Regions from separate parts of the Bradyrhizobium sp. CCBAU 53338 genome, predicted to be linked through region 1. Evidence: predicted binding sites of a transcription regulator. Region 1 holds the regulator's gene; each other region holds the start of a gene.

What was found. Region 1 encodes LexA, which represses DNA repair genes until DNA is damaged. Its sites were predicted from a motif close to TGTTCNNNNTGTGTTCNG; they were not measured.
Region 2: a site for LexA is predicted at 2,202-2,219, ahead of XH90_RS26375 (DUF3072 domain-containing protein). Genes of this name have one in related genera too.
Region 3: a site for LexA is predicted at 5,398-5,415, ahead of XH90_RS00925 (YifB family Mg chelatase-like AAA ATPase). Genes of this name have one in related genera too.
Region 4: a site for LexA is predicted at 2,101-2,118, ahead of XH90_RS24355 (ImuA family protein). Genes of this name have one in related genera too.

What each region holds. Positions count from the first base shown of each region.
Region 1 is NZ_CP030048.1:3,795,912-3,803,203, forward strand. It holds gene XH90_RS17800 (ComEC/Rec2 family competence protein) at 1-413, shown strand, start outside; gene XH90_RS17805 (hypothetical protein) at 424-858, opposite strand; gene XH90_RS17810 (hypothetical protein) at 1,052-1,255, opposite strand; gene lexA (transcriptional repressor LexA) at 1,439-2,140, opposite strand; gene glp (gephyrin-like molybdotransferase Glp) at 2,317-3,528, opposite strand; gene XH90_RS17825 (hypothetical protein) at 3,754-3,948, opposite strand; gene XH90_RS17830 (HAD family phosphatase) at 4,095-4,724, opposite strand; gene XH90_RS17835 (alpha-hydroxy acid oxidase) at 4,733-5,860, opposite strand; gene XH90_RS17840 (S41 family peptidase) at 6,152-7,292, shown strand, end outside.
Region 2 is NZ_CP030048.1:5,618,979-5,626,270, reverse strand. It holds gene XH90_RS26390 (Do family serine endopeptidase) at 1-952, shown strand, start outside; gene XH90_RS26385 (hypothetical protein) at 1,229-1,591, shown strand; gene XH90_RS26380 (DUF6496 domain-containing protein) at 1,604-1,873, opposite strand; gene XH90_RS26375 (DUF3072 domain-containing protein) at 1,971-2,165, opposite strand; gene XH90_RS26370 (hypothetical protein) at 2,281-2,493, shown strand; gene XH90_RS26365 (hypothetical protein) at 2,527-2,736, shown strand; gene XH90_RS26360 (hypothetical protein) at 2,772-2,966, shown strand; gene XH90_RS26355 (hypothetical protein) at 3,029-3,262, opposite strand; gene XH90_RS26350 (hypothetical protein) at 3,358-3,627, opposite strand; gene XH90_RS39115 (hypothetical protein) at 3,649-3,990, shown strand; gene XH90_RS26340 (HWE histidine kinase domain-containing protein) at 3,987-5,480, opposite strand; gene XH90_RS26335 (HAMP domain-containing protein) at 5,495-7,292, opposite strand, start outside.
Region 3 is NZ_CP030048.1:191,414-198,705, forward strand. It holds gene cpaB (Flp pilus assembly protein CpaB) at 1-478, shown strand, start outside; gene XH90_RS00900 (type II and III secretion system protein family protein) at 489-2,006, shown strand; gene XH90_RS00905 (CpaD family pilus assembly protein) at 2,058-2,792, shown strand; gene XH90_RS00910 (AAA family ATPase) at 2,789-4,078, shown strand; gene XH90_RS00915 (tetratricopeptide repeat protein) at 4,124-4,906, opposite strand; gene XH90_RS00920 (PilZ domain-containing protein) at 4,990-5,235, opposite strand; gene XH90_RS00925 (YifB family Mg chelatase-like AAA ATPase) at 5,463-7,001, shown strand; gene XH90_RS00930 (hypothetical protein) at 7,111-7,292, shown strand, end outside.
Region 4 is NZ_CP030048.1:5,168,469-5,175,760, reverse strand. It holds gene XH90_RS24365 (UdgX family uracil-DNA binding protein) at 1-782, opposite strand, end outside; gene XH90_RS24360 (putative DNA modification/repair radical SAM protein) at 782-2,020, opposite strand; gene XH90_RS24355 (ImuA family protein) at 2,184-2,972, shown strand; gene XH90_RS24350 (DNA polymerase Y family protein) at 2,869-4,461, shown strand; gene XH90_RS24345 (error-prone DNA polymerase) at 4,458-7,292, shown strand, end outside.

The DNA.
Region 1 (7,292 bases):
CTGACCCGCGCGACACGGCCAGCGCCTCGCTTGGTGACGGCGTGTCATGCGACGACGCCGGCTGCGTGACGACGCTCGCCGACGGTCGCATGATTGCGCTGTCGCTACGCATCGACGCGCTGGCCGACGATTGCAGTCGTGCCGCGCTGCTGGTGACGACCAGGCCTACGGCGCCGGATTGCGCCGCGATGGTGGTCGATCGACCGCGTCTCGCGCACCAGGGCGCGCTGGCGCTCACACAGCGCGGTGACGGTTTTGCGATTCAGGCTGTGAGGGGAAGGGGCGCAAACCGCCCCTGGTCGCCGGCGGCGACCGGCGATGGAGACTTCGAGCAGACCCTCATGCCAAGGTCGGTAGCTCCACGCTCCCGGGACGTAACACCGTCGGAGGCCGACCTTCAGGCTGAGGAGTAAGATCGACCTTTCAGCCGATCGGCAGGCGCGGCGTCGTGGTGCGGCTGTCAGCGATCCCTTGCGGCTTCTGCTCGCGCTCGCCGAGCGGCTGGGTCACGGGCAGTTGCAGCACGGTTGCGCGCTGGCCTTCGACGAGCTGCGTCACCAGCACGTATTTGCCATCGGGGAATTCGATCGCATCGTGATGACGATCGGGAATGTGCGGATCGACCTTGCCGAACTTGCCGACGCGCGAGTTGACGGTGCGCGTCCAGATCCACCTGTTATCGTAACGGACGTTGTCGGCGAACGCGAGCTCCGTTCCCGGCAGCAGGCAGACCGCGACCGACATGTCGGCTTCGGAGGCGAAGCCGCGCGTCGAGGTGCCGCGAAATGTTGTCGTGACGATCGTCTCGCCGACTTCTGCGGGACGTGTCGCGACGGCATGCAGGCTATAGTCACACATCGGGTGCTCCTCATCAGGGATAGCAACCCGCGCCTCTGGCCTGGAGGCGCAGGCCTCTATCAGAGTGGAAGCCTGCAAGACTCCGCTCGGTTGTAGGCAAATCTGCGGCTCGGATACGCAAGCCGCAATCACAATATCTTTCCCGAACCGCCAGGAACAAAGCCTGCTTCCGTGCATTCGGCGACCGTCGCCGTCAGCGTCCGGCCGGTGCCGACCAGCCCGAATATGGCCATGCCGGCCGCGAGGATTGCTCGACGGTATTATGCGCATCACGCAATTGCGCGCTCGTCGCCTGCGGCGCCTTGCGGGCGCGATGTTGCGGCTGCGCAGCGAGGGCTTGTGACGCCGATGCTGCAATCAGCGCCATCGTGACGGTGCTCAGGAAGATCTTGCGCATGGTTGTCTCCTCGGTCGCCTGGAGGCTTATGAAGCGATGCGTGCTTCGTCGCGGCGTGCCGAGGATGTAGTACTGGAGAGGGGGCCGGATAATCTGTGCAAAACCAGAAAGACCATCCGGCCGGAGCGGACAATCGTCCGCTCCGATCGTTGAATGCGCGTGAGCGCTCAGGTCGTCCGGCGCTCAGTACTTCCGATACAGTCCGATCAGCTTGCCCTGGATCTTGACCCGGTTGGGCGGGAGGATGCGGACCTCGTAGGCCGCGTTGGCCGGCTCCAGCGCGATCGAGGCGCCGCGGCGGCGGAAGCGCTTCAAGGTGGCTTCCTCGTCGTCGATCAGCGCGACCACGATATCGCCGGTGTCGCAGCTCTCGTTGCGCTGGATCAGCGCCATGTCGCCGTCGAGAATGCCGGCGTCGACCATGGAATCGCCGCGCACTTCGAGCGCGTAGTGCTCGCCAGCGCCCAGCATGTCAGGGGGGACGCTGATGGTGTGGCTGCGGGTCTGCAGCGCCTCGATGGGCGTGCCGGCTGCGATCCGGCCCATGACGGGCACCGCGACCGGACGCTCGCCCTCGTCGGCGGGCGGGCTCGATGTCGTGCGCACCTTGCCGAGATTGCCTTCGATGACGCTTGGCGTGAAGCCGCGGCGGCTACCGGCGGCGGCTTGGAGCTCCGGCAGCTTGATCACCTCGATGGCGCGGGCCCGGTTGGGCAGGCGGCGGATGAAGCCACGCTCCTCGAGCGCCGTGATCAGGCGGTGGATGCCCGACTTCGAGCGCAGATCGAGCGCGTCCTTCATCTCGTCGAAGGAGGGCGGCACGCCGCTTTCCTTCAGCCGCTCGCTGATGAACCGCAGGAGCTCGTATTGTTTGCGCGTTAACATCTCGACCAAAATCCCCCTGACGATGTCGTTCGATTCCGAGACGCTGAATTCAGCAATAAGCCGCTACATGCTCGAAACAAATCATGAACGAACACTATATGTTCGATACATGTTCCGCAACTGCTTAATTTACCGTGAACGCGGCAAAGTTCGCGGAACGGTTGCGAACGATGCGCTCAGGCGGGCAGTCGCAACACCTCGCAGTGCGCTCCCGCTTCGGCCTTCGGTGCGAATGGCGGACGCACGAGAAGTGCCTGTGCCGCAGCGAGATTCGCAAGCAGCGAGGAGTCCTGGTGATTGACGGGAAGGGCGACGAGCGTGCCGTCGGCACGCTCGTCGAGACGCGCACGCAGATAATCCTCGCGCTGGTCATTGGCGCCGACGTCGCGGCCGAGCACGGCGCGTTCGCGGCGATGATGGACAACCGAACGGCCGGACAAAGCGCGAATCAGCGGGACCATGAAGAGGAAACCGCACACGTAGGAAGACACGGGATTGCCGGGCAGGCCGATCACGCGCATCGCTCCGAGCTGTCCGTTCATCATCGGCTTGCCCGGCCGCATTGCGATCTTCCAGAACGCCATCGCAGTGCCTTCGTCCCGGAGTGCCTGCTGCACCAGATCGTGGTCGCCGACCGAGGCGCCGCCCGTCGTGATCAGGATGTCGGCGCTGGATTCTCGCGCGCGGCGGATACCGGCGCTGGTGGCGGCAAGCGTATCTGCGGCAACGCCGAGGTCGATGGTGTCGGCGCCCTCGCTGCGGGCGAGCGCGTGCAGGGCGTAGCCGTTGGAATAGACGATCTGGCCATGACCGGGCGTCGATCCCGGCATCACCAGTTCGTCGCCGGTCGCGAGGATCGCGACTTTCGGACGGCGGCACACCGCGAGCTGCGGGTGGTTCATGCCGGCGGCAAGTGCAAGGTCCCGCTCGGTGAGCCGTACGCCCTTGCGCAGGAGCACGTCGCCCTCGCGGAAATCGATGCCGGCGGGGCGAATGTGGCGCCCGGTGACGGCGGCCTCCTTGATGGTGATGCGCTTGCCGTCGGTGACGGTGTCCTCCTGGATCACGACCGCATCCGCACCATCGGGGATGACACCACCGGTGAAGATTCGCACGGCTTCGCCGGCGCTGACGGTCCCTGCGAACGGCCGGCCGGCTGCGACTTCGCCGATGACGACAAGCTGCGCCCCGGGCTTCGCCGCATCGGCCGCACGAACGGCATAGCCGTCCATCGCCGACATCGCCTGCGGCGGCTGCGTCCGCCGCGCCGCGACGTCGCGCGCGAGCACGCGGTGGAAGGCCGCGTCGAGTGCGACGACCTCTTCGGTCAGCGGCTGCGCGCCGGCAAGCACCGCGGCGAGCGCGTCGGAAACCGGCATCAGGGCCACGGGTGAAAACTCCAGCTGCGCCCGTTCGGGCAAATCGGCGGCGAGAGTTCTAGCCGAGTGCAGGCGCAGAGGCAAAACGGTGGTCGCGCAGCATGATTTATCGTGCGTCGTCAGCTTGGCGACGAAGGCGCAAGATCAAAGTCGCCGCGGCATGATCCGGAAGGCGAAGCAGACCGGTTCGAGGATGGCCATGGCGAGGATGACGAGAGCCACGGCCAGCACCGGTCAGGTCCCCGGCTGCTTGTCCGGACTGACGTCTGGCGCTTCGGGACTCTGGTCCCTGTCAGGCATCGGATCGGCCTGGGCCTTGAGATCGGCGGCCTTGCTGATCAGTTTTGCGGAAAGGTCAGAATCCGAGGTGGTTCTGGCGTATTTCATCAGCAGAGAGGCCTGCTTGGTGAGGTAGGTTTTGCCCAACACGATGATAAGTCCGATGTAGAATTCCCAACGGACTCATGAGTCCGGAAACGGGCATTCGTTCCCGGAACTCTGTATAAAAATGTACAAAGCGACTTGGTTCCAAACCCGGAGGCGAAATAGTTCCAGAGGGGCGGTCCGTTCGGGGATCAGATCCCCAGTGCCCTCAGCGCATTGCCGACGTCGTGAGGGGAGGTCACATGCACCGCGGTCAGGCCGCGGGCGCGGGCGCCTTCGACGTTCTCGGCGAGGTCGTCGAAGAAGACAACGCGGTTCGCCGGTACGCCCATCGCGGCAACGACATGGTCGAACGCTTCTGCATCCGGTTTGCGCAGACCGATGCTGGAGGACAGATAGAGCTCGCGAAAATGGCCGAGCAGGTCGGCATATTCCTTCGAGAAGTAGTCCACGTGCGGGCGGTTGGTGTTGGAGAAGGCGTAGACCGGCATCTGCTTCGCCGCGCGCGGCAGCAACTCGGCGATGTCGGGCATCTCGCCGGCAAAGATCGCGTTCCATCCTTCCAGGAACTGCCCATCCGAAATGCTGATGCCGAGCGATGAGCGGAGCGAGGCAAAGTAGTCCTCGTCGCTGATCTTGCCGACCTCGTGCAGCCGGTAGGCCTCGTCACGCACGTAGCGCGCCACGATCGCTTCCGGCTTGCAGCCTGCATGTCCCGCCCAGCAGGCGATCGCCTTGGAGAAATCGATATCAAGCACGACGCGCCCGAGGTCGAACAGAAGCGCATCCGCGCTGCCGGGAGAGAGCGAGGTCACATGCATCCTTCCAATCAGTATCGATAGGGCTCGTGGTCGAACAGCGGGAATGCGCTGAACACGCTCGGCGCATTGGTCGCGGTGGCCGGGTGCAGGCAGGACTTATTGACCTCGGCGAACGAAGTGGCTCCCAGCAGGCCGAGGCAGCGCAGCACCTCGTCCTCGAGCAGTTCCAGCATCCGCGTCACGCCGGTCTCGCCGGCCGCCGCCAAGGCCCAGCATTGCAGCCGGCCAATGCCGACGAGGTCTGCGCCCGCGGCGATCGCCTTGACGATGTCGGTGCCGCGGCAGATGCCGCCGTCGACCATGATCTTCGCGCGCCCCTTCACGGCGTCGACGATTTCAGGAAGCACATGCATCGCGCCGCGGCCGTGATCGAGCTGGCGGCCGCCATGGTTGGAAACGTAGATCCACTCGACGCCGTGATCGACCGCGATCTGCGCGTCCTCGGCGGTGGCGATGCCCTTGAGGATCAGCGGTATCCTGAACTTGTCCTTGACCATCTTCACGGTCCGCCACTCCAGGCCCTTCTGGTAGTCGCCGCCGGTGGCGCGCAGGCGGCTCTCGCGAACGTAACGCTTGGCAATGTCACGCTCACGACGGCTGTAATGGGCGGTGTCGACGGTCAGGCAGAAGGCGGCGTAGTTGGCCTTCTCGGCGCGGCTGACGACGTCGGCCACGAATGCGTCATCGCCACGGACGTAAAGCTGGTACATGCGCAGCGCATCGGGCGCGGCCTCGGCGGTCTTTTCCAGCCCGGGCTCGGAGACCGAGCTCAACATGTGCGACGCCCCGAAAGTGCCGGCCGCGCGGGCAACACTCGCTGCGCCATGCGGGTCGAAGATTTCCAATGCGCCGACGGGGGCGAGCACCACGGGCAGGCGCATCTTGCGGCCGAAATGCTCGACCGAGCCGTCGACCTTGCGCACGTCGCGCAGCACACGCGGACGGAAAGCGATCTCGTCCAGTGCCATGCGGTTGCGGCGCATCGTGGTCTCGGTCTCGGCGGCGCCGACGATATAGTCCCAGGCGTTCTGGTTGAGGTTGGAACGGGCTTTCCTGATGAATTCGTGCAGGTTCTGGAACGGCTCGTTGCTGGCGCCGAGTTCGACGTTCCGTTCCGGCCGGAGCGCTTCGTTCATTGTTGTCCTCCCGAGAATTTGAAGCCTTATCTCATCGCCTATCCCGTTCAGCCCTCCAAAACCATCCTAAAATCGCATAGCTGCGAAGCGCGGCCCGGCCGATCGATTCCCGCGCGGCGGGCGACGGCTTCGGAACGTTGCCAAAAGTTTAGGTCAGGGCGAAGGGATTTTTGCGATATACAAGCGGGCGTGGCAGCCCGGCCTTGAAGAAACCTGAATGGTATTGTGAGAACCGAATTGGACTGCCATTTGCGTGGCGTCCCGTCCCAAGCGAAAAAGGCCACCCATTCCATGCGGAAAACCCTGCTGTTCCCCCTGGGCGCGCTCACCGGAGCCTGCCTCACCCTCCTCGTGTCCGGTCCGCAGGGCGGGCTATGGGCGGCACGGGCGGCGGCGGGCGTAGGCACGGGCGATGCCTATTCCCAGCTCAATCTGTTCGGCGAGGTCTTCGAGCGCGTCAAGGCGAGCTATGTCGAGAAGCCCGACAATGCCAAGCTGATCGAAGGTGCGATCACGGGCATGGTGACCTCGCTCGATCCGCATTCGCGCTACATGAACGCCAAGGCCTGGGCCGAGATGCAGGAGACCACCTCCGGCGAGTTCGGCGGCCTCGGCATCGAGGTCACGATGCAGGACGGTCTGGTCAAGGTCGTCTCGCCGATCGACGACACGCCGGCGTCCAAGGCCGGCATCATGTCCGGTGACCTCATCAGCAAGATCGACGGTGAAAACGTGCAGGGCATGACTCTCGAGCAGGCCGTCAATAAGATGAAGGGCCCGGTCGACACCAAGACCAAGCTCACCATCATGCGCAAGGGCGCCGATGCTCCGCTCGACGTCGCGATCACGCGCGAGATCATCCATGTCCGCCCGGTCCGCTTCCACGTCGAGAATGGCGACATCGGCTACATCCGCGTCACCTCGTTCAACGAACAGACCACCGACGGCCTGAAGAAGGCGATCGCCTCGATCTCCAAGGAGGTCCCGCCGGAGAAGCTCGTCGGCTACGTGATGGACCTGCGCAACAATCCGGGCGGCCTGCTCGACCAGGCCGTGTCGGTGTCGAGCGCGTTCCTGCAGCGCGGCGAGGTCGTTTCGACCCGCGGCCGCAACCCGGAAGAAACCCAGCGCTTCACCGCGCATGGCGGCGATCTCACCAAGGGCAAGCCGCTCGTTGTCCTGATCAACGGCGGCTCGGCGTCAGCCTCGGAAATCGTCTCCGGCGCGCTGCATGACCACAAGCGCGCAACGCTGATCGGCACGCGCTCGTTCGGCAAGGGCTCGGTGCAGACCATCATTCCGCTCGGCGCCGGCAACGGTGCGCTGGCGCTGACCACAGCGCGCTACTACACCCCGTCGGGCCGCTCGATCCAGGCGCAAGGCATCGCGCCGGACATCGAGATACTCCAGGACGTGCCGCCCGAGCTGAAGG
Region 2 (7,292 bases), 1.8 Mb from region 1:
GTTCGTGAAATTCTCCGACCAGAAGCCGCGGATCGGCGACTGGGTGGTCGCGGTCGGCAATCCCTTCGGCCTCGGCGGCACCGTGACCGCCGGCATCGTCTCGGCGAGCGGCCGCGACATCGGCAACGGTCCCTATGACGACTTCATCCAGATCGACGCGCCCATCAACAAGGGCAATTCCGGCGGTCCGGCTTTCGACATGAACGGCAATGTGATCGGCGTGAACACCGCGATCTACTCGCCGTCCGGCGGCTCGGTCGGCATCGGTTTCGACATTCCGTCCTCGACGGCCAAACTCGTCGTCGCGCAGCTGAAGGACAAGGGCACCGTCACCCGCGGCTGGCTCGGCGTGCAGGTGCAGCCGGTGACCGCCGAGATCGCCGACAGCCTCGGCCTCAAGGCGGCGCGCGGCGCGATCGTCGACAACCCGCAGGACGGCAGCCCGGCCGCGAAGGCCGGCATCGAGGCAGGCGACGTCATCACCGCCGTCAACGGCACCGCGATCAAGGACTCCCGCGATCTCGCCCGCACCATCGCCGGATTGGCGCCGGGGTCGTCCGTGAAGCTCGACGTCGTCCACAAGGGCGACACCAAGACCGTGACGCTGGCGCTCGGCGAACTGCCGAACGAGCGGCAGGCCAAGGCTGACGATGGCAAGATGCAGCAGGGCCCCGGCACGCCGCGGCTCGGCCTCAGCCTGGCGCCGGCCGGCGACGTCCAGGGGGCAGGCCAGAAGGGCGTCGTCGTCACCGAGGTCGACCCGCAGGGGCCGGCGGCGCAGCGCGGCATCCAGACCGGTGACGTCATTCTCAATGTCGGGGGCAAGACCGTTGCCAATGTCGGCGACGTTCGTTCCGAACTGGCGCAGGCCAAATCGTCAGGCAAGAACAGCGTGTTGCTGCAGGTGAAGAACGCGGACGCGACCCGCTTCGTCGCGGTGCCGCTCGCCTGATCTCGTGGCCGTGACGGCAAATTCAAAAGGCGGTCTGCGGGCCGCCTTTTTCATGCGCACGAGCGACATACCCACAGGCGACCGATAACATTCTCGTTAACGGCAGGAATGATGACCGGTTCGTCCGAAAAAGCCGCGTTCGCTCGTCAGACTTCCGACTAGTGTGTTGTGCTTCGGCGGCAATGAAGCCACCCGAGGTGGATTGCAAGAGTGGAACTTCGGACGCCCGGCTGCCTTGTGGACCCGGCCGGTGGTTCGCATTTGATCGGTGCCGACATGGATCGATTGAAGCTCTCGCTGAAGCTTGCGCTGCTCGCGGCGCCGCTGGTGCTGTCGGCCGGAAGCGTCATGGGGCGCGATGACGGTCGTTTCGCCGACTCGCCGCTCAAACCGTGGTTCGACAGCCTGCGCAGCCAGATCGGCCCGTGCTGCTCCGATGCCGATGGTGTTGCCGTTGCCGATCCCGATTGGGACTCGCTCAACGGGCATTACCGGGTCCGTCTCGATGGAGAGTGGATCGAGGTGCCCGACGCAGCCGTGATCACCGAACCGAACCGCGCAGGCCGCACCATGGTCTGGCCGGTCAAGACGGTGTTCGGCGTTTCGATCCGCTGCTTCATGCCCGGCAGCATGATCTGACGCCGTTCGGCGTCACCGCGTGGCGGACTTGCGCTTCGAGCTCTTCCTGCTCGTCTTCTTCTTTTTGGACGTTTTTCGCTTCGTCGCCTTCTTCGGCACCTTCTTGCCCTTCGCGCGCGCCTCCGACAGGCCGATCGCGATCGCCTGCTTGCGGCTCTTCACGCGTCCGCCGCGACCGCCGGGGCCGCTCTTCGCAGTGCCCTTCTTGTAGCGCCGCATCTCGCGCTCGACATCACTGCCGGCGCTGCGTGAGTAACGGCGCTTCTTCGCCTTGCGTGCCATCGATTCTCTCCGTTGGCTCTCGAAGAGAAACAGCAGTGCTGACGCTACGTTCCAAATGCGCGGCTGCGCGCCTCAGCAAAGCACCGGCCGACGCGTCTTAAAACGAGTTTGCGAGTTCGATCTCGGCCTCGAGCACCTGGATCCGGCGCGCGGCTTCGGCAGAGGACAGACCGCGATCGTATTGCGCAGGCTGGTAGGCCTCTTCGCTCAGCCGCTTCAGCCGCAGCCCCTGCGCCCGGGTCATCTGCTCCATGAGAAAAACCTTGGCATCGTATTTACCCTGAACCTGCATGTCCGCTCTCCCTCGCGATTTCATGGCTTGACTATATGTTCTTATTTTGTTCTAACAAGCCATGGACAACAGAATTAATGAAATTCGACGTAAAATCAGCGCCTTGAGGCTCGAGATGGCCGATGTCGAGGCGTCCGTGCGCGATTTCGTCAATCGCGACCGCGACTGCACCGAACGGGCCCAGGCGCAGATGGATCTGCGCCGGAAAGTCAATCTCCTGATCGGCGAATGGAAGGCCGCTGGCGGCGGCGAGGTGCTGCCCGACATCCGCGACCGGATGCGCCTCCGTCCGTTGAAAGGCGTAAGCAGACCGACGACGCGCTGCTGAGACAACCACGTAGCTGGCCTATGGAGGCAGACGGTGGAAGAAGACCCGGACGCCTACCGGATTCTGAAGCTGCGTGCCGAGATCCTCGAATTGGGCTCCGCCATCAGGCAGTTGCAGCGAGAGGGGCTCGACGATGCCGCAGCCCAGCTCCTGATTGCACGCAAGCGGGCACAGCTCGACCATCTCGTGAAGGCAAGCTCCGCAAGTCACCGTCTTGACGTCACCGACATCAGACGCAGCTAGAGCGGTGGCGCAACACGACACGCCGGAGCCCGTCAATGCCGGATGCCGAAATCACTGTTCTGCTGGAGGCGGTGCTCGACGATGTCTGCGCAGGCACACCCCCGTGGGACACGACGACGCGCGAACGCGTTGCCGTGAGATTGCGTGCCGTCGCGCGCGAGGATCATTGCTCTCTCGAGGATTTGGAGCGGGCCAGGCGAGACGCTCTGACCCGCGCACCGATCATGTAGGTGGTGGTGAGGGAAAGAAGCCCCGCGTCGTCGCGGGGCTTCCTGTTACTGCGAGCGCGAGCTTACTTGCTCATTCCGTTCTGGGGCTTGGTCATGCTGCCGCCCTGATCGCTGCCGGGGCCGGCGCCACCCTGGCCGGACGCATCGGGCGGAACGGTCTTCTTCATGTTGGCGCCCGTCGTCGTCTGCGACATGGAAGCGTGATGCTTCTTGTGCGACTTGGCCTGCGCGGCAAACGGCGCGGCGGCGAGGCCGGTGGCCAGCATCACGGCGAGAGCGAGCTTGGTCGTCTTCATGCGAGGGAACTCCCTGAGTTGAATTGACGCAGGCAGCCAACCGCCATTTGTCGCGGGAGTTCCGAAGAAAGCGCCGCGTGCGTTTCACGCGCGCTTCAAGATTCCTTGTTCTCGTTGAGAATGAACACGACGCCTGTCAGCGCGGCACCGATGGCAAACGTCGTCACCATCGTGCCGACAAAGACGAAAGCCGCCGCACGGCCGCCATGGTTCAGCAGTTCTGCAACCGCAGGATTGGCCAGAATGAGCGCAAGCGTGAAGGCGAGACCGAACGCAGCGCCCATCATCGCTTGCGTCATCAGCCTGATGGCGCCGGTGGGAGAGACCAGGCTTGGCGACTTCTCGGGTGACTTTTTCGTGCGCATGGAACTGCCGATCGATCTGGCATGCCAACGCTGGCCGTAATCGCGGGTTCCATCGCGCATGAAGGATTTGTCATGACCGCTTCATCCACCGTTCATGCCGACCTTGCGAGGATGAATGCCATGAACACGGGAACATCAGCTATGGGCAAGGTGGTCTTTCTCTATCGCTCGCTGGCCTACCGGAACGCTGCGGCCGACATGTTGCGCAAGGCACGCAAGCTGCCGCGCGGAGCGGAACGCAGTGCCGCTCGTCGCTACGCCACGGCGCTGCGCGATCTCGCGCAGACGGAAGCATGGCTCGAAGGGCGGGTCGCCGATGAATCGCGGCCGATGCCACGACTGAAAGTCGTCGCGTCGCGCTAGCCCGATGCGCGCTGGAGTTCGGGAGAGCTGCTGGCTTCGAACTTGTCCTGCGCAGCCGCCGTTGCCGGGCTCTTGCGCGTCAACGGCACCTCGAGACGGCAAAACAGGCCCTCTGAGCGCCAATCGAACTGCGCCTGTCCGCCGAGCTGGGACTCGACGCTGGCCAACAGGCTTCTCGTTCCGAAGCCGCGCGATTTCGGCGTCCTGACCAGCGGCCCGCCGGTCTCCTCCCACGTCAAGGTGAGAAGGTCGTTCTCGGCCTGCCAGCCGATCGCGAGGCGCCCCGACCGGGTCGACAGCGCGCCATACTTGGCCGAATTGGTGAAGAGCTCGTGCAGAGCCAGGGCCAGCGTCTGGGCCGTCGCCGGCAGCAACTGCACTTCGGGACCCGAAAGCTTGATCTGTCCGCCGAGCGAATAGGGCGCAAGCTCTTCGTCGATCAGCTTGGAGAGTTCGGCGCCCTGCCAGCTCGACAGCGACAGGATGGTGTGCACCCGCGCGAGCGCGTTGATGCGGCCCTCGACGGCCTTGACATAGGCTTTCATCTCGTCGGCGCGGGTGAGGCGCACGATCGACTGCGCCAGCGCCAGTGCGTTCTTGGCGCGGTGATCGACTTCACGTGCCAGCAGGTTCTGCCGCTCCTCGGCGCGCTTGCGTTCGGTGATGTCGACGGTGACGCCGCTCACCCGCACGACGCGACCGCTCGGGCTCACCGTTGCGGCTGCCGTGCCGACGCACCAGCGAATCTCGCCATCAGGCCGGCAGACACGAAACTCGCCCTCATAGGCGTGCGCGCCGGTATCGAACGTGGCAATCGCCTGGCTGAATTGGTCGACGTCATCGGGGTGCAGCAGCGCCTGGATGTTGGCAGAGCTGACGTTGAAGGTTTCCGGCGTCACGCCGAAAATGCGGTACTGGCCTTCGTCCCACATCCAGTCGCCGTTGACCCAGTCCCAGTCCCAGGATCCCATCTTGCCGGCGGCGATTGCCATGCTGCGCCGCTCTTCGCTCTCGCGCAGCTTCGCAGTGGAGTTCTCGAGCTCGGCCGTGCGGGCACGAACGCGATCCTCGAGATCCTGGTTCAGCCGCTCGAGCTCGCGCGTCTTGCGATAGAGCTCGGCAAACACCTTGACCTTGGCGCGCAGCACTTCCGGCACGACGGGCACCGGCACGTAGTCGACCGCACCCATCTCGTAGCCGCGCAGGCGGTCGATGTCGCTGACTTGAATCGCCGAGATGAAGATCATCGCGGTCTTCTGGAACCGCGGGTGCTCGCGGATCATCGCCGCGAGCTCGAAGCCGTCGAGCTCGGGCATGCAGACGTCGACCAGGATCACCGCGATCTCGGTCTTGAGCAGCACCTCCAGCGCCTCGCGGCCGGACGAGGCGATCACGAGGTTCTCGCCGAGTTCCCTCAAGATCACCTCGTAGGCGAGCAGCTTGGCCGGCTGGTCGTCGACGAGGAGGATGTTGACCTTTTCGTGGTCCATTCTCGGATCCAGACTCAACGGTGCAGCCACATGCGGATCGCAAGCAGCAATTGATCGGTGTTGACGGGTTTGGCGAGATAATCGGAGGCGCCCGCCTCCAGGCATTTCTCGCGGTCGCCCTTCATCGCCTTCGCCGTCAGCGCGATGATCGGCAGGCGCAGGAAGGCCGGGTTCTCCCGGATCACGCCGATGGTCTGATAGCCATCCATCTGCGGCATCATGATGTCCATCAGCACGATGGCGATTTCCGGGTTGGATTCGACCAGCGTGACCGCCTCGCGGCCGGTGGTCGCGGTCAGCACCTTCATGCCGCGCCGTTCAAGAACGCTCGACAGCGCGAAGATGTTGCGGGCGTCGTCGTCGACCAGCAGGGCGGTCTTGCCGATCAGGTCCTCGTCGGAACTGTTCAGCTTCTCCAGCATGCGCTGCTTCTCGATCGGCAGCTCGGTGATGACGCGATGCAGGAACAGCGCGGTCTCGTCGAGCAGACGCTCGGGCGATTCAACGCCCTTGACCACGATGCTGCGCGCCATGGTGTGGAGCTCGGCATCCTCTTCGGCCGAGAGCTCGCGGCCGGTGAACACCACCACGGGAACGTTGGACAGCGACTCGTCGCGGCGGATCTGGTCCAGCACCTCGAACCCGCTCATGTCGGGCAAGCGCAGATCGAGCACCACGCAGTCGCAGGGCGACTCGCGCAGCGTCGAGAGCGCGCCGGCGCCGGTGTCGGTGGTCACGATCTCGATGTCGTCGTGATGCAGCAGCTCGCGGATCGACATCTGTTCGGCCTCGTTGTCCTCGACGATCAGGAGCCGCTTGCGCCGCGGGCGCGCATATTCCTTGATTTGCGTCAGCGCGGCGGCAACGCCTTCGGTCGTCGTCGGCTTGTTGACGAAGGAGAAGGCGCCGCGGGCCAGCGCATGCTGGCGGTCCTCGTCGAGCGTGATGATCTGCACCGGGATGTGGCGCGTCAGCGGATTGTGCTTGAGTTGGCTCAGCACCGTCCAGCCGAGCATGTCGGGCAGGAACACGTCGAGCGACACGGCGCGCGGCTGATACTGCTTGGCAAGCTCCAGTGCCTCGGCGCCGCGCGCGGCGACCAGAACCTTGAAGCCCTTGTCGCGGGCGAGATCGACCAGGATGCGGGCATAGTGCGGATCGTCCTCGACGATCAGCAGGATGCTGTCGCCTGGCTCGAGATTGAGCCGGTCGTCGGGGAGCTGCTCGATGACGCGCTGCTGTTCCGGGGCGGCCGGCTGGAGCGCCGGCGGCTGATTGTGTTGCTGCGCCGCCGGTGCTGCGCGCGGCGCCAGCGTCGGGCCGGAATATTTCAGCGGCAGATAGAGCGTGAAGCTCGAGCCCTTGCCGGGAGCGCTGCGCAGATGGATTTCGCCGCCGAGCAGGCTTGCAAGCTCGCGGCTGATCGCAAGGCCGAGGCCGGTGCCGCCATATTTGCGGCTGGTGCCGGCGTCGGCCTGCTGGAACGCCTCGAAGATCAGCTTCTGCTTCTCCGGGGGAATGCCGATACCGGTGTCGGAGACCTCGAAGGCGATCACGGCCGGCGCGGAGTTCAGCACCGGATGATCCGTGCCCCAGCCGCCGAGCGCACCGGCGACCTTCAGCCTCACTTCGCCTTCGGCGGTGAACTTGAAGGCGTTGGACAGCAGGTTCTTGAGCACCTGCTGCAGGCGCTTGGAGTCGGTGACGATGCTGCGGGCGAGGTTCGGATCGATATCGATCTTGAACGACAGGTTACGGTTCTCGGCCTCGTGCCGGAACGGCCGCCCGACCGTTTCGAGCAGGTTCGCGGTC
Region 3 (7,292 bases), 3.6 Mb from region 1:
CTCCGGCTTCATGGCCGCGATCCTGCCGACCGGCATGCGGGCCGTGTCCACCGAGATTTCAGCCGAGACCGCCGCCGGCGGCTTCATCCTGCCGAACGACCACGTCGACATCGTGCTGACGCGCCGCCTGAAGAACCCCGACGGCGCCAACACCAACGGGCAGACCGGCGGCAATGACCTGATCCTGTCGGAGGTCATCCTCACCAACATCCGTGTGCTCGCGATCGACCAGGCACCGAAGGAAAAGGACGGCCAGAGCTCCCTGCTCGGCAAGACCGTCACCCTCGAGCTGCGGCCCGACCAGGTCGCCGCGCTCTCGGCCGCGCGCCAGGGCGGCACGCTCACACTTGCACTGCGCAGCATCACCGATGCCAACGCCGCCGACGGCTCGCCCGAGGACCAGGCGCTGAAGCGTCCGGGCGGCATCAGCGTCATCCGCTACGGCGTGCAGGCACGACAACTGACGTCACAGAAGTGATGGGGACAGCATGAAGTATGGGGACTATCGGACGGGCCTGCGCATTCGGGGGAAGCGCGCCGGCTCGTTCTGGGCAGGGGCAATGCTGATGCTGGGGCTGATGGCAGCCCCCGATGTCGTCCGCGCCGCGGATGCGCCGGTCGGCGACCAGGCGCCGATGCAGGCACCGGACCTCGGCGTGGCGCCGGTCGCGTCCATCGCGCCCGCCAGGACGCGCTCGCTGTCGCTCGGCGTCGGCAAATCGGTCGTGATCGACCTGCCGCGCGAGGTCAAGGACGTGCTGGTGGCCGACCCCAAGATCGCCAATGCAGTGATCCGCTCGTCGCAGCGCGCCTATATCATCGGCGCCCAGGTCGGCCAGACCAACGTGGTGTTCTTCACCGCCGACGGCCAGCAGGTCGCCTCCTACGACATCGCGGTGAAGCGCGACCTCAACGGCATGCGCGCGGCACTGCGCCAGTCGCTGCCGGGCGTGCAGATCGAAGGCGTCGGCGACAGCGTGATGCTGACCGGGTCGGTGTCGAGCCCGGTCGAGGCCCAGCAGGCCGGCGACGTCGCCGCCAAGCTGGTCGGCAGCCCGGACAAGGTCGTCAACAACATCGTCGTGCGCGGCCGCGACCAGGTGATGCTGAAGGTCGTGGTCGGCGAAGTCCGCCGCGACATCGTCAAGCAGCTCGGCGTCGACCTCAGCGCCAGCCTGAATGCCGGCACCGCGGTGGTGAACTTCAACAATTCCAACCCGTTCACGGTTTCGGGCGGACCGCTGGTCAGCGGCAACGGGCTCGGCGTGAGCGGTCTCACCAAGGGCGTCGCCACCGTCACCGCCACCATGCGCGCGATGGAAAGCGCGGGCGTGATGCGGACGCTGGCCGAGCCGAGCCTGACGGCGATCTCGGGCGAATCCGCGACCTTCGTCGCCGGCGGCGAGTTCCCGATTCCGGCGGGCTATTCCTGCGATCCGACCACGCATGTCTGCACCACCCAGATCACCTACAAGAAGTTCGGTATCTCGCTGAACTTCACGCCGGTCGTGCTCAGCGAGGGCCGCATCAGCCTGCGCGTGATGACCGAAGTCTCGGAGCTGTCGAGCCAGAACGCCATCACGGTGTCGCAGGCACTGTCCTCGAACACCACGAACTCGATCACCATCCCCTCGGTCCAGACCCGCCGCGCCGAGACCACGCTCGAGATCCCCTCGGGCGGCTCGATGGCGATGGCCGGCCTGATCCAGCAGCAGACCAAGCAGGCCATCAACGGCCTGCCGGGCCTCGACCAGGTGCCGATCCTCGGCTCGCTGTTCCGCAGCCAGGACTTCGTCAACAACGAGACCGAGCTGATGGTGATCGTGACGCCCTATGTCGTGCGCGCGGTCGCCCAGAAGGATTTGTCGCGCCCTGACGACGGCTTCGCACCGTCCTCGGATGCGCAATCGGCGCTGCTCGGCCGCATGAACCGCCTCTATGGCATCGCGCGCCGCGTCGATCCGATCGACGGCGACCGCGGCGATTTCGGCTTCATCATCGACTGACACGAACGGTTTGGGGACCGGGGCAAGACAGGGGCAGGAGGGGACCAGGCGATGACGAAGACATCGGATCGACGCCGCAATTTGCGCATCGCGCTCGCATTGACGGGGCTCTCCGTCATGCTGGGCGCGTGCAACACCACGGGTGACGTCGTCACCACCCAGACGGTGCCGACCGACTACCGTATGCGCCATCCGATCGCGGTGCAGGAAGGCAAGCGCTCGATCGTGATCTTCGTCGGCAAGGCGCGCGGCGGCCTCTCGCCCGCGCAAGCGGCGGACGTGATGGGCATCGCCCGGGACTGGCTGCGCGAAGGCACCGGCTCCGTCGTCGTCGACGTGCCCGTCGACACCGCCAATTCGCGCGCGGCGGCGGCGACCTATCGCGAGATCCGCGCCGTGCTCGGCAGCGGCGGCGTGCCCTCGCGCGTCATCGTCCAGCATTCCTATCGCCCCGAAGATCCCGGCCTGCTGCCGACCATTCGGCTGAGCTATTCCAAGATCACCGCGGTCGCCGGCCCCTGCGGGCTGTGGCCCGAGGACGTGGGCCCGTCGATCCTCGACCCCGGCTACAACGAGAACCGGCCCTACTTCAATCTCGGCTGCGCCACCCAGCGCAATCTTGCCGCGATGATCGACAACCCCGCCGACCTCGAGCAGCCGCGCGCCGAAACGCCGGCCTATACCGCGCGGCGCGATATCGCCTTCGACCGCTACCGCAAGGGCAATCCGACCACGACCACCTATCCCGAGGCTGACAAGGCCAAACTCAGCGAAACAGGCAAATGACGGGCATCGACGACGAAGGCGCGGACGATCCGCGACACCCCGAAGAGCACATTGCGCCGGTTCCGCGTATCTCGGTGCAGGCGTTTTGCGAGACCGAGCAGACGCTCGCCGCGGTGACCGCAGCCGGCCAGGACCGCCGTCTCGCCAAGGCGCATCTCACCGCGAAGAGCGGAGGTCTCGCTGCGGCGATCGAAGTCTATGACACGATGCCGACGCCGAACGTCATCGTGATCGAATCCGACGGCACGCGCGACATCCTCGAAGGGCTCGACGATCTCGCCGGCGTCTGCGATCCCGGCACGCGCGTGGTGGTGATCGGCAATCCCAACGACACCGCGCCCTATCGCGAGCTGGTGCGCCGCGGCGTCAACGACTACGTCGTCGGCCCGGTCGAGACCATCGACGTGGTGCGCTCGATCTGCAGCCTGTTCTCGGCCTCCGAAGCCATCATCACCGGCCGCATCATCGCGGTGGTCGGTGCCAAGGGCGGCGTCGGCGCGTCCACGGTCGCGCACAACGTGGCCTGGACCATCGCGCGCGACCTTTCGCTCGATTCCGTCGTGATCGATCTCGACCTCGCCTTCGGCACCGCCGGCCTCGACTACAACCAGGATCCGGCGCAGGGCATCGCCAACGCGGTGCTGTCGCCTGATAGGCCGGATACGGCGCTGATGGAGCGCCTGCTCGCCAAATGCACCGATCATCTCAGCCTGCTCGCTGCGCCTGCCACGCTCGATCGCGTCTATGATTTCGGCGCGGAGGCGTTCGATGCGATCTTCGACACGCTGCGCATGACCACGCCCTGCATCGTGCTCGACGTTCCGCATCAATGGTCGGCCTGGACCAAGCGGGCCCTCGTCAATGCCGACGACATCGTGATCGTGGCCGAGCCTGATCTCGCAAACCTGCGCAACACCAAGAACATGCTGTCGGTGCTCAAGGCGGCGCGGCCGAACGACCGTCCGCCGCTGTACTGCATCAACCAGGTCGGCATGCACAAGCGCGCCGAGATCGACGTCAAGTCCTTCGCCAAGACGATGGAGAGCCAGCCGCTGGCGGTGATCCCGTTCGATTCGAAGCTGTTCTCGGCGGCGGCCAACAACGGCCAGATGATCGCGGAGGTCTCCAAGAGCCACCGCACGAGCGAGCTGTTCCAGAGCATGGCCAACCGTCTCGCCGGGCGAGGCGAGGTGAAGAAGCCCAAGCGCTCGCTGCTCGGACCGCTGCTGAAGAAACTCAAGGGCAGGGCCGGACGCGGCTCGGCGCCGCATCGCAAGGCGTCGTAAGCGCGGAAGCGTTCTTCAAACCAACACAACCGAAGCGGCGGAGATTTACTTCTCCGCGCGCTGCTGCTGTTTCTTGGACAGCAACTGGCGCAGCGCCGTGACCTTGGCCGCCGCCTGATCCGGCGGCAGGTCGGCCTTCACGATGGTCTCGGCCTCGGCCTGCTTGCCTTCCAGTCCCAGCACCAGCGCCAGATTGGCGCGCACGCGGGGATTGGCGGAATCGCGCTGATAGGCGCGGCGCATGGTTTCCTCGGCCCGCGGCAGATTGTTCTGGAGCATGTACGACAGGCCGAGATTGGACAGCACTGACGGCTCGTCCGGCACGATCTTCAGCGCGGTCGCATAATATTGTTGCGCCTCCTCGTTGCGGCCGAGCTGATCGAGCACGGCGCCCTGGGCCGAGAGGATATGCCAGTCGGGATCCTCGGGCGTATGCGCGCGGCTCAGCACGTCGAAGGCCTGCTGGAAATTGCCGTTGTCGGCGAGCGCGCGGCCGTAGCCGGCGAGCAGCGCCTTGTTGCTGGGATGGAGCAGCACGGCCTGCTCCATCACCGCGACCGCCTGCGCACGTTGGCCCATCTCGCGCAGCGCCCGGCCATATTGGAGAGCAATATCGGGATCGCTGGGCTTGGCGCGATAGCGTTCGCGCAAGCCGTCCATGTCGGGCCTGGCATCCGCGTTGGCCGCGGGGTCCGGCTTGCTGCTGACGCCGAGCGCGCCGGTCACGTCCTCCAGGCTCGTGGTCTGGCAGCCACCGAGGGCCAGCACCGCGAGCGCGGGAAGCAGGAATCTCGCCGGGAAAGAGGCAAGGGACGAACGCTTGGACATACTCTGATCACCGCCGGCGGACTGATCAGAGATGCTTTGCCGATTAACGCTAAAGTCCGGTTAAGGACGGGCCTCTGTTGGGCCTAGTCGGTAAATTCCGCACCGAATTCGCAACCGATGCGCCAGCGCAGGCGGCACTGACGGGAATAATCGGGCGCAAAGATGATGGTGAATTGCGGCGGCACTTCCAGAAACTCGGCCACGACCTTCACGCCCCCGTCCGAGATATCCGTGATGGTGCAGTCCCGCGGCAGCGATCCCGCGCCAAAATGAATCTTGGCAAGCCGGCTGCACACCCGTCGTTCGCTTCTGCGGCGATTTGCAAGCATTTGAATTCTTCACCCGTTAGATCACGGCCCATCCCGCAGGCTCAGGAGTAGCGGACATTCGTTGGAATGTGCTGAGGAGAGCCGCTCGCATTCGAGGCGTAGTCGACGCTTAATGTCGTCGTCCGGTTTACCTGTCGTTAGGGCTTGCGGCGCCATCTCCCGCGTTCCCGTACTGTTCTTGTCAGAGCCGCCCGGCTCTGCTACCCCTAATTGTGCAAGAGGGCAGCATGGTTCAGCGGGTTTCGACAGTCGCCTTTGAGGGGATCGAGGCCCGTGCGGTCGACGTGCAGGTGCAGGTCGCCCCCGGCCTGCCCGCCTTCGCCATCGTCGGCCTTCCGGACAAGGCGGTGTCGGAGGCGCGCGAGCGGGTTCGCTCGGCGCTGATCGCCTCGGGCCTGGCCCTGCCGGCGCGGCGAATCACCGTCAATCTCGCGCCCGCCGACGTCCCGAAGGAGGGCAGCCATTACGACCTGCCGATCGCGCTCGGGTTGATGGCGGCGATCGGCGCGATCCCGCCGGACGCGCTGACCGGCTTCACCGTGCTCGGCGAGCTCGGCCTCGACGGCTCGATCGCGGCGGTGGCCGGCGTCCTGCCAGCCGCCTTCGGTGCCAATCTTCGCGAGGAAGGCTTGATCTGCCCGGCCTCTTGCGGCTCGGAAGCGGCGTGGGCGAGCCCGGACATCCAGATCATCGCCGCAAGCTCACTCATCCAGATCGCCAATCACTTCAAGGGCACGCAGGTGCTTTCGCGACCGGTGCCGAAGGTGCATGAGGCCGCCACCTCGCTGCTCGATTTGCGCGACATCAAGGGCCAGGAGAGCGCCAAGCGGGCGCTGGAGATCGCGGCCGCGGGAGGACATCATCTGCTGATGATCGGCGCGCCCGGTGCCGGCAAATCGATGCTGGCGGCACGGCTGCCTTCAATCCTGCCGCCGCTGTCGCCGGGCGAATTGCTCGAGGTCTCGATGATCGCCTCCGTCGCCGGCGAGATCGAGGGCGGCGCACTGACGTCGCGGCGGCCGTTTCGTTCGCCGCATCACTCCGCCAGCATGGCCGCGCTCACCGGCGGCGGCGCACGTGCAAAACCCGGCGAGATCTCGCTGGCGCATCAGGGCGTGCTGTTCCTCGACGAGCTGCCCGAGTTCGATCCGCGCGTGCTGGATTCGCTGCGCCAGCCGCTGGAGAACGGCGAGGTCTCGGTGTCGCGCGCCAATCACCGCGTCACCTACCCTGCCCGCTTCATGCTGGTTGCGGCGATGAATCCCTGTCGCTGCGGCAACGCGTTCGAGCCCGGCTATGCCTGCAAGCGCGGCCGCGTCGACCGCTGCACCGGCGACTACCAGGCGCGCATCTCCGGACCGCTGATGGACCGCATCGATCTGCGCATCGAAGTGCCGGCCGTCACCGCCGCCGATCTGATCCTGCCGCCGCCGGCAGAAGGCTCGGCCGAAGTCGCCGCACGCGTCGCATCCGCGCGCGACATCCAGCTCGCGCGCTACGCGGCTGCGGGCCTGCCGCAAATCCGCACCAATGCGGAGGCGCCGGCCGCGGCGCTCGAGGACATCGCCAGGCCCGACGCGCAGGGACAAAAGCTGCTGCGCGATGCCGCCGAGACCATGCGGTTGTCGGCGCGCGGCTATCACCGGGTGCTGCGGGTGGCGCGCACGCTCGCCGATCTCGATGGCGCCGAGAAAATCGGCCGGCTGCATCTCGCCGAAGCGCTGTCCTACCGCGCACTCGCGGAGGATGTACGCCAGCTGGCGTGATCATCCCACGCGTCAACCCTGCGGTAACGAGTTTCCTTTACGCTCTGCAAACCATAAGGCCCACAAGTTCCAGTCCGGCCTCTGGCGTGTTCTTGGCGAGTAGAGTGTCATGTTGCGTTTCAAGATCCTGGCCTCAGTGGTTCCCCTGTTGGCGGCTGCGGTGTTCGCCCGCAATGAGATCGGATCGGTCTCGCATCCCTGCATCGCCCTCGGCGACACCTCGGTCGAGCTGACATCCCTGTTCTGGAAAGCCGGCGTCCATGTCGCCTTCACCGACGATCTGTCGCGGGC
Region 4 (7,292 bases), 1.4 Mb from region 1:
GTTGCGGCATTGGCGATCATAGCACCGGTCATGCGCTCGGCGTCCTCGATCAGGGGCTTAATGATCGAGGCTTCGGGCAGGTTCCTCCAGTATTTCTTCGGCATCTCCGTCTGCATCGCCTTCACCTTGAGCCGCGCCGGATTGAAGATGCTGGCGTAGTAGCGCCGCCATGTCTCCTCCAGCCGGTCTTCGCTCGGTGCCTCGCTCTTGCTCACGCCCGGTGTGAACGAGAGCGCGTGACCGTCCCAATGCGCGCAGAGATCGGGCGTCAGGATCGACCACGGCATGTCGGCAAAGCGTTTGGCGAAGAATGGGGCTGCGAGCTCGACGATGTGATGTTCCGGCTCGAACCAGGCGACGTAATGCGCCGCGCGTTCGCGGCCGATCTCGCGAAAGCGCACGAAGGCATGCATCTTGTGCTCGTCGCGATGGACCGCGCGCGCCATCGCCGTGACCAGCGCGACGTCGGGATCGGTCGCGACCTCGATGAGATCGTGGTTGTCCCTCAGCCGCCAGAGCAGGCGATAGAGGATCGCAAAACGCTCGCCGTCGCGATGCAGGATTGCCGCTTTCGCGAGGTCGATGAATTTGGCCGGCACGTTGAACGTGCCGTCGTTCGTCTCGAGGATCGGAGACGGCGAAGGCGGTGCAAACAATTCGGCGTCGCCTCCTTGCACGACCCAGGTGACATCGGCGGGCTGCACGTGATGAAGCACGAGGCTGCGCGCGGCTTTGCGCCAGCCGTCGAAATCGGTTTCGCTGTCGAGGGTGATATATTGCATCAGAAGCCAAACCCCAGTTGCGTTGCCTTCGGCTTGAACCGTTCGATCAGCCCGGCAGCATCGAGACGATGCGGCGCGGGACGATGATCGCTGAGGACGATGAACGGCAGCGCCTTGTTGCGGGGCACGTGCAGCCGCGCGAGATCGGAGAGGCGGATCGTGGTGGTGCGCCGCGTCGCGATGATGCGCTCGACCGCCTTGGTGCCGAAGCCCGGCACGCGCAACAGCTCCTCGCGGCTGGCGCGGTTGACGTCGAGCGGGAAACGGTCGCGATGGCGCAGGGCCCAGGCCAGCTTCGGGTCGATGTCGAGCGGAAGCATCGCGCTGTCGTCGACGATTTCGCCGACATCGAAGCCGTAGAAGCGCATCAGCCAGTCGGCCTGGTAGAGCCGGTGCTCGCGCAGCAGTGGCGGCTGGACCAGAGGCAACGCGCGGCTGGCATCCGGGATGGGGCTGAAGGCGGAGTAATAGACGCGCCGCAGCCGGTAGGAGCCGTAGAGATTGGCGCTTGTATGGAGAATGGTGTGATCGTTCGCGCTGTCGGCGCCAACGATCATCTGCGTGCTTTGGCCGGCCGGCGCGAAACGTGGCGGCTTTACTTTCGTCGTCTTCGCTACGCGGTCTTCCTCGGCCTCGTCGAGCTTCAGACGCAGCCGGCCCATGGTGCGACGGATCGCACGCACGTCCTTTTCCGGCGCGAATTGCCGAAGGCTCGCCGCCTCGGGCATTTCGATGTTGATGGAGAGACGATCGGCATATTTGCCGGCTTCGGTGATCAGCGCGTCATCGGCTTCCGGAATGGTCTTGAGATGGATGTAGCCGCGGAAGTGATGCTCCTCGCGCAGCTTTCGCGCGACGCTCACCACTTGCTCCATGGTGTAGTCGGGGCTGCGGATGATGCCGGAGGAGAGGAACAGTCCCTCGATGTAATTGCGCCGGTAGAAGTCGAGCGTGAGCTTGACCACCTCGTCGATGGTGAAGCGGGCGCGCGGCACGTTGGAGGAGGCGCGGTTGACGCAATAGAGGCAATCGTAATTGCAGGCGTTGGTCAGCAGCACCTTGAGCAGCGAAATGCAACGTCCGTCCGGCGCGTAGGAATGGCAGATGCCCATGCCGGGCGCGGTCGAGCCCATGCCCTTGCCGTCGCTGGAATCCCGCTTCTCGGTGCCGCTGGAAGCGCAGGAGGCGTCGTACTTGGCGGCATCTGCGAGAATCTCCAGCTTGCGGTGCACGTCCATTATTGAATCCCTTTGATTTCGCTGATGAATCCGACAGGACGCCAATTCGGTTGACTCCCGGAGCATCGTTAGCTTTATATTAGAACATATCATGAACAAATGAGCCAGCCGCTGGTTCTCTTTTTGAGAGTCATCGGCAATCACCTCTGAAGGAGCGGCGAGCATGAGCGGCGCACGCAGAAGCGCGCTTGCGACCTTGCGCAGCCAGATCGAACGGATCGAGACGGCGGAGGTCGTGCATCATCAGGACCGTGTCGTGCTCGGTCACGGCGAAGTCGATCGCGCCTTGAAAGGTGGGCTCGCGCGTGCGGCAATCCACGAGGTGTTTTGCGAGGGGCGCCAAGGCGCGGCCGCGACCGGTTTTGTCACCGGGCTTGCGGGTCGCATCACGGCGCAGCGGCCGCTGCTGTGGGTGCGGCAGGATTTCTCGGAACTTGAAACCGGCGCGCTGTCGATGAGCGGGCTCGCCGAGCTCGGCCTCGATCCGCGCCGTATCGTAATGGTGCGTGCCGCCGACGTGGAGAGTGCACTGCGCACCTCGGCCGATGCGCTCGCCTGCGATGCGCTGGGTGCCGTCGTGCTCGAGCTCTGGGGCGAGACCAGGCAGTTCGATCTGGTGGCGAGTCGCAAGCTGACGCTGGCCGCGCAGGGTTCCGGCGTCACCGGTCTGTTGCTGCGGATGGCGGCGCAACCTTTGCCCTCGACCGCGGAGACGCGGTGGATGCTGCGCGCGGCGCATTCGCCGCCGGGGCCAGCCTGGAGTGCCTGGGGCGCGCCGCGCTTCGATGTCGAGCTGCTGCGTAATCGTCACGGCCCGTGTGGCCGGTGGATCATGGAATGGAAGTGTGATGAGTGCCAGTTCAGTGAACCGTCGACGTATTCTCAGCCTGTGGCTGCCGCGCCTGCCCATCGACCGGATCCAGCGGTTCTTCAACAGCGCCGGGCTGGGTAAGGCCAATGATCCCAGCATCGTCGTCATCAAGAACAACAACGCGCTGGTGATCCATGCGTTGGACGAGGCCGCCGAGCGGCTCGGACTTTACATCGGCCAGCCGCTCGCCAATGCGCGGGCGGTGTGTCCGGATTTAAAAGTGTTCGACGCCGATGTCGTGGCCGACGCGAAAACGCTGAGCGATATCGCCGATTGGTGCGATCGCTTCACCCCGCTGGTGGCGTTCGATGCGCCGCATGGATTGTTCCTGGACATCACTGGCTGCGCGCATTTGTTCGGCGGCGAGGCTGCACTGTTGCAGACACTGGTCCGGGCGCTCGACCGTCAGGGCTTTGCCGTCAGCGCGGCGATTGCCGGCACTTCGGTCTGCGCGCGCACGCTGACGCGACAGGCCACGGGCAACATCGTCGCCGATGGCGGCGAGGCGGCGGCGATCGACCGGTTTCCGGTGTCCGCGCTCGGTGCGGACGAGACCATCACCACCGGCCTGCGCCGCGCCGGCCTGAAGACCATCGGCGATGTCGCATCGCGCAGCGCCTCCGAAATCACGGCGCGGTTCGGCGCGCGGTTCTCCACGCTGCTCGCGCATGCGCTGGGACAGGGCGATGCGCCGATCAGCCCGCGCAAGCCGCTGCCCGATTACATCGTGGAGAAGCGCTTTGCCGAGCCGATCGCGACCGACACCATGATCGCGATGACGCTGTCGCGACTGGCTGATACGTTGATCGCCTCCATGGAGAAGCAGGGCAAGGGCGCGCGCCGGCTGGAGGCCGCGTTCTTCCGCACCGACGGCGTGGTGCGCGCGATCATGGTCGAGACTGGACGTCCGGTGACGCGGAGCGCCGTGATCGACCGGCTGTTCCGCGAGCGGCTCGATGCGCTCGCCGATCCGCTCGATCCCGGTTTCGGCTTCGACATGGTGCGCTTGTCGGCGAGCCACACCGAGGTCGTGGTGCAGGAGCAGCGCGATCTCGACGCCCATGTTCACGACAATGACGAACTCGCCGCACTGATCGACCGCATTGCCGCGCGGATCGGAGGAAAGCGCGTCGTCGTGCATCTACCTGAGGATACCCATGTCCCCGAACAGGCGGTGCTGGCCGCGCCGGCGCAGCATCATCTCGCCGTCGCCATGCAGGCCCAGTGGCCTGCTCGTGCCGAAGGTGAACCGCCGCTGCGTCCCCTCAGGCTGTTCGATAAGCCGGAGCCGGTCACCGTGCCGTTCGCGACCGTGCCTGACGGGCCGCCGCATCAATTCACCTGGCGCCGCGCGAAACATGCGGTGGTGCGGGTGGAAGGGCCCGAGCGCATCGCCATGGAATGGTGGCGGCAGGACGGCAAGCAGCTGACGCGGGATTATTTCCGCATCGAGGATGCCGAAGGCCTGCGCTTCTGGATCTTTCGGGACGGTCTTTACGAGGGAGAGGTGTTCGATGCCGACGGCAAGCCCACGCCACCCAACTGGTATGTCCACGGTCTCTTCGCATGAACGCGCCTGCTTATGCCGAGATCGGCATCACCACGAATTTCTCCTTCTTGCGCGGCGGCTCGGATCCGCGCGCCTATGTGCATCAGGCCAGCAAGCTCGGCATTCCCGTGATCGGCATCGCCGATCGCAACACGCTCGCCGGCGTGGTGCGGGCCTGGAAGGAGCTCGACAATGACAAGGTGCTTCACAAGCCAAAGCTGCTGATCGGCGCGCGCATCGTCTTCATCGACGGCACGCCCGACATTTTCGTCTATCCGCGCGATCGCGCCGCCTATGGCCGGCTGTGCCAGCTTCTGACCCGGGGCAAGCGCGGCGACGACATCACGCGGATCGAGAAGGGCGAATGCCATCTCGGCTTTGCCGATCTGCTGGAGTTCGTGGAAGGCCAGCTCCTGGTCCTGACGCTGCCGCACCGGTTCGATGACGCGCAAGCGTTGGATATTCTTGGAAAGCTCAAAGCAAGCCGCGCCGAAGGCGTGTGGCTGGCAGCGAGCCTGATCTATCGTGGCGATGACCGCCGCCGCCTGGCACGGCTCGACGATCTCGCCGCAACAGCAAGAGTGCCGCTGCTCGCGACCAACGAGGTGCTCTATCACCACCCCGGCCGCCGTCCTTTGCAGGACGTGCTGACCTGCATTCGCGAAAAGACCACGATCGAGACGATCGGACGCAAGCTGGAAGCCAATGCCGAGCGCTTTCTGAAGACGCCCCGCGAAATGGCGCGGCTGTTCCGCGATTTCCCTGATGCGATCGCGGAGACCATGCGCTTTGCGGGCAGGATCGGCTTCTCGCTCGATCAACTCAAGTACCAGTATCCTGACGAGCCGGTGCCGCCGGGCAAGAGCGCGCAGGGGCATCTGGAGGACCTGACCTGGGCCGGCGTCGACAAATATTTCGGTGGCAAGATCGATGACAAGCTGCGCGCCACGCTGAAGAAGGAGCTCGCGCTGATATCAGAGCTGAAATACGCGCACTACTTTCTCACTGTGCACGACATCGTCCACTACGCCCGCAGCCAGAACATTTTGTGCCAGGGACGGGGATCGGCGGCGAATTCGGCCGTGTGCTACGTGCTCGGCATCACCTCGGTCGACCCGACCAAGGTCGATCTGCTGTTCGAGCGCTTCATCTCCAAGGAGCGGCTGGAGCCGCCCGACATCGATGTCGATTTCGAGCATTCGCGGCGCGAAGAGGTGATGCAATATGTCTATCGTCGCTACGGCCGCCACCGGGCTGCGATCATCGCCACGGTTATCCATTATCGTCCGCGCAGCGCCATCCGCGATGTCGGCAAGGCGCTCGGCCTGACCGAGGACGTCACCGCGGCGCTCGCCGATACCGTCTGGGGTAGTTGGGGCAAGGGTCTCAACGACATGCAGGTCCGGCAGGCCGGGCTCGATCCCCAGAATCCCATGATCAACCTTGCGGTCGAGCTTGCGACCGAGCTCATCGAATTCCCGCGCCATCTCTCCCAGCATGTCGGCGGCTATGTGCTGACGCAGGATCGGCTCGACACCTATGTGCCGATCGGCAACGCCGCGATGGACGACCGCACCTTCATCGAATGGGACAAGGACGACGTCGACGCGCTCAGCATGATGAAGGTCGACGTGCTCGCGCTGGGCATGCTGACCTGCATCAGGAAATGTTTCGATCTGATCGACCATCACAAGGGCGAGCGTTGGGTTCTGGCGACCGTCCCGCAGGATGATCCCAGGGTTTACGATATGTTGTGTGCCGGCGAGTCGCTCGGGGTCTTCCAGGTCGAGAGCCGCGCCCAGATGAACATGCTGCCGCGCCTGAAGCCGCGGACCTTCTACGATCTCGTCATCGAAGTCGCGATCGTGCGGCCGGGGCCGATCCAGGGCGACATGGTGCATCCTTACTTGAGGCGGCGGAACAATCTGGAGAAGGTGACCTATCCCTCGCCATCGCCCGAGCACGGTCCCGCGGACGAGCTCTACAAGGTGCTGCACAAGACCAAGGGCGTGCCCCTGTTTCAGGAACAGGCAATGCGCATCGCGATCGAGGCGGCAAAATTCACCCCCGAGGAAGCCAACGGCCTGCGCCGTTCGATGGCGACTTTCCGCAATGTCGGCACCATCGGCCAATACGAGGAGAAGCTGATCGGCAACATGGTCGCGCGCGGCTATGATGCCAACTTCGCCAGAAGCTGCTTTGACCAGATCAAGGGCTTTGGCTCCTACGGTTTTCCGGAGAGCCATGCTGCGAGTTTTGCCCAGCTCGTCTACATCTCGTCATGGCTGAAATATCATCACCCCGACGCCTTCTGCTGTGGCCTGTTGAACTCCCAGCCGATGGGCTTTTACGCCCCGGCGCAGATCGTCGGCGATGCCCGCAAGAACGGCGTCGAGGTGCGCGAAATCGACGTGTCCTACAGCTTCGCGCAGAACACGCTGGAGAACACGGACGGCAGATATTGTGCCGTTCGCCTGGGCTTCCGTCAGATCGACGGTTTTCATTGGCTCGATGAGGATGAAGAGAGGCTGAAGCAAATTCAGTCGTCATTCCGGGGCGCGCCGACAGGCGCGAGCCCGGAATCGATACTCCCGATGGTGGTTATGGATTCCGGGCTCGACGCTGGCGCGTCGCCCCGGAATGACAAAAAAGAAGACTGGGCCGACCGTATCATCGCCGCTCGCGACCGCCGCCCCTTCACCTCGCTCGAAGACTTCGCCCGCGACACCGGCCTGCCCAAGCGCGCGCTGATCCTGCTGGCGGATGCGGATGCCTTCCGCTCGCTCGGGCTCGATCGCCGCGAGGCGCTGTGGCAGGTGCGGCGGCTGCCCGACGACGTCGCGCTGCCGCTG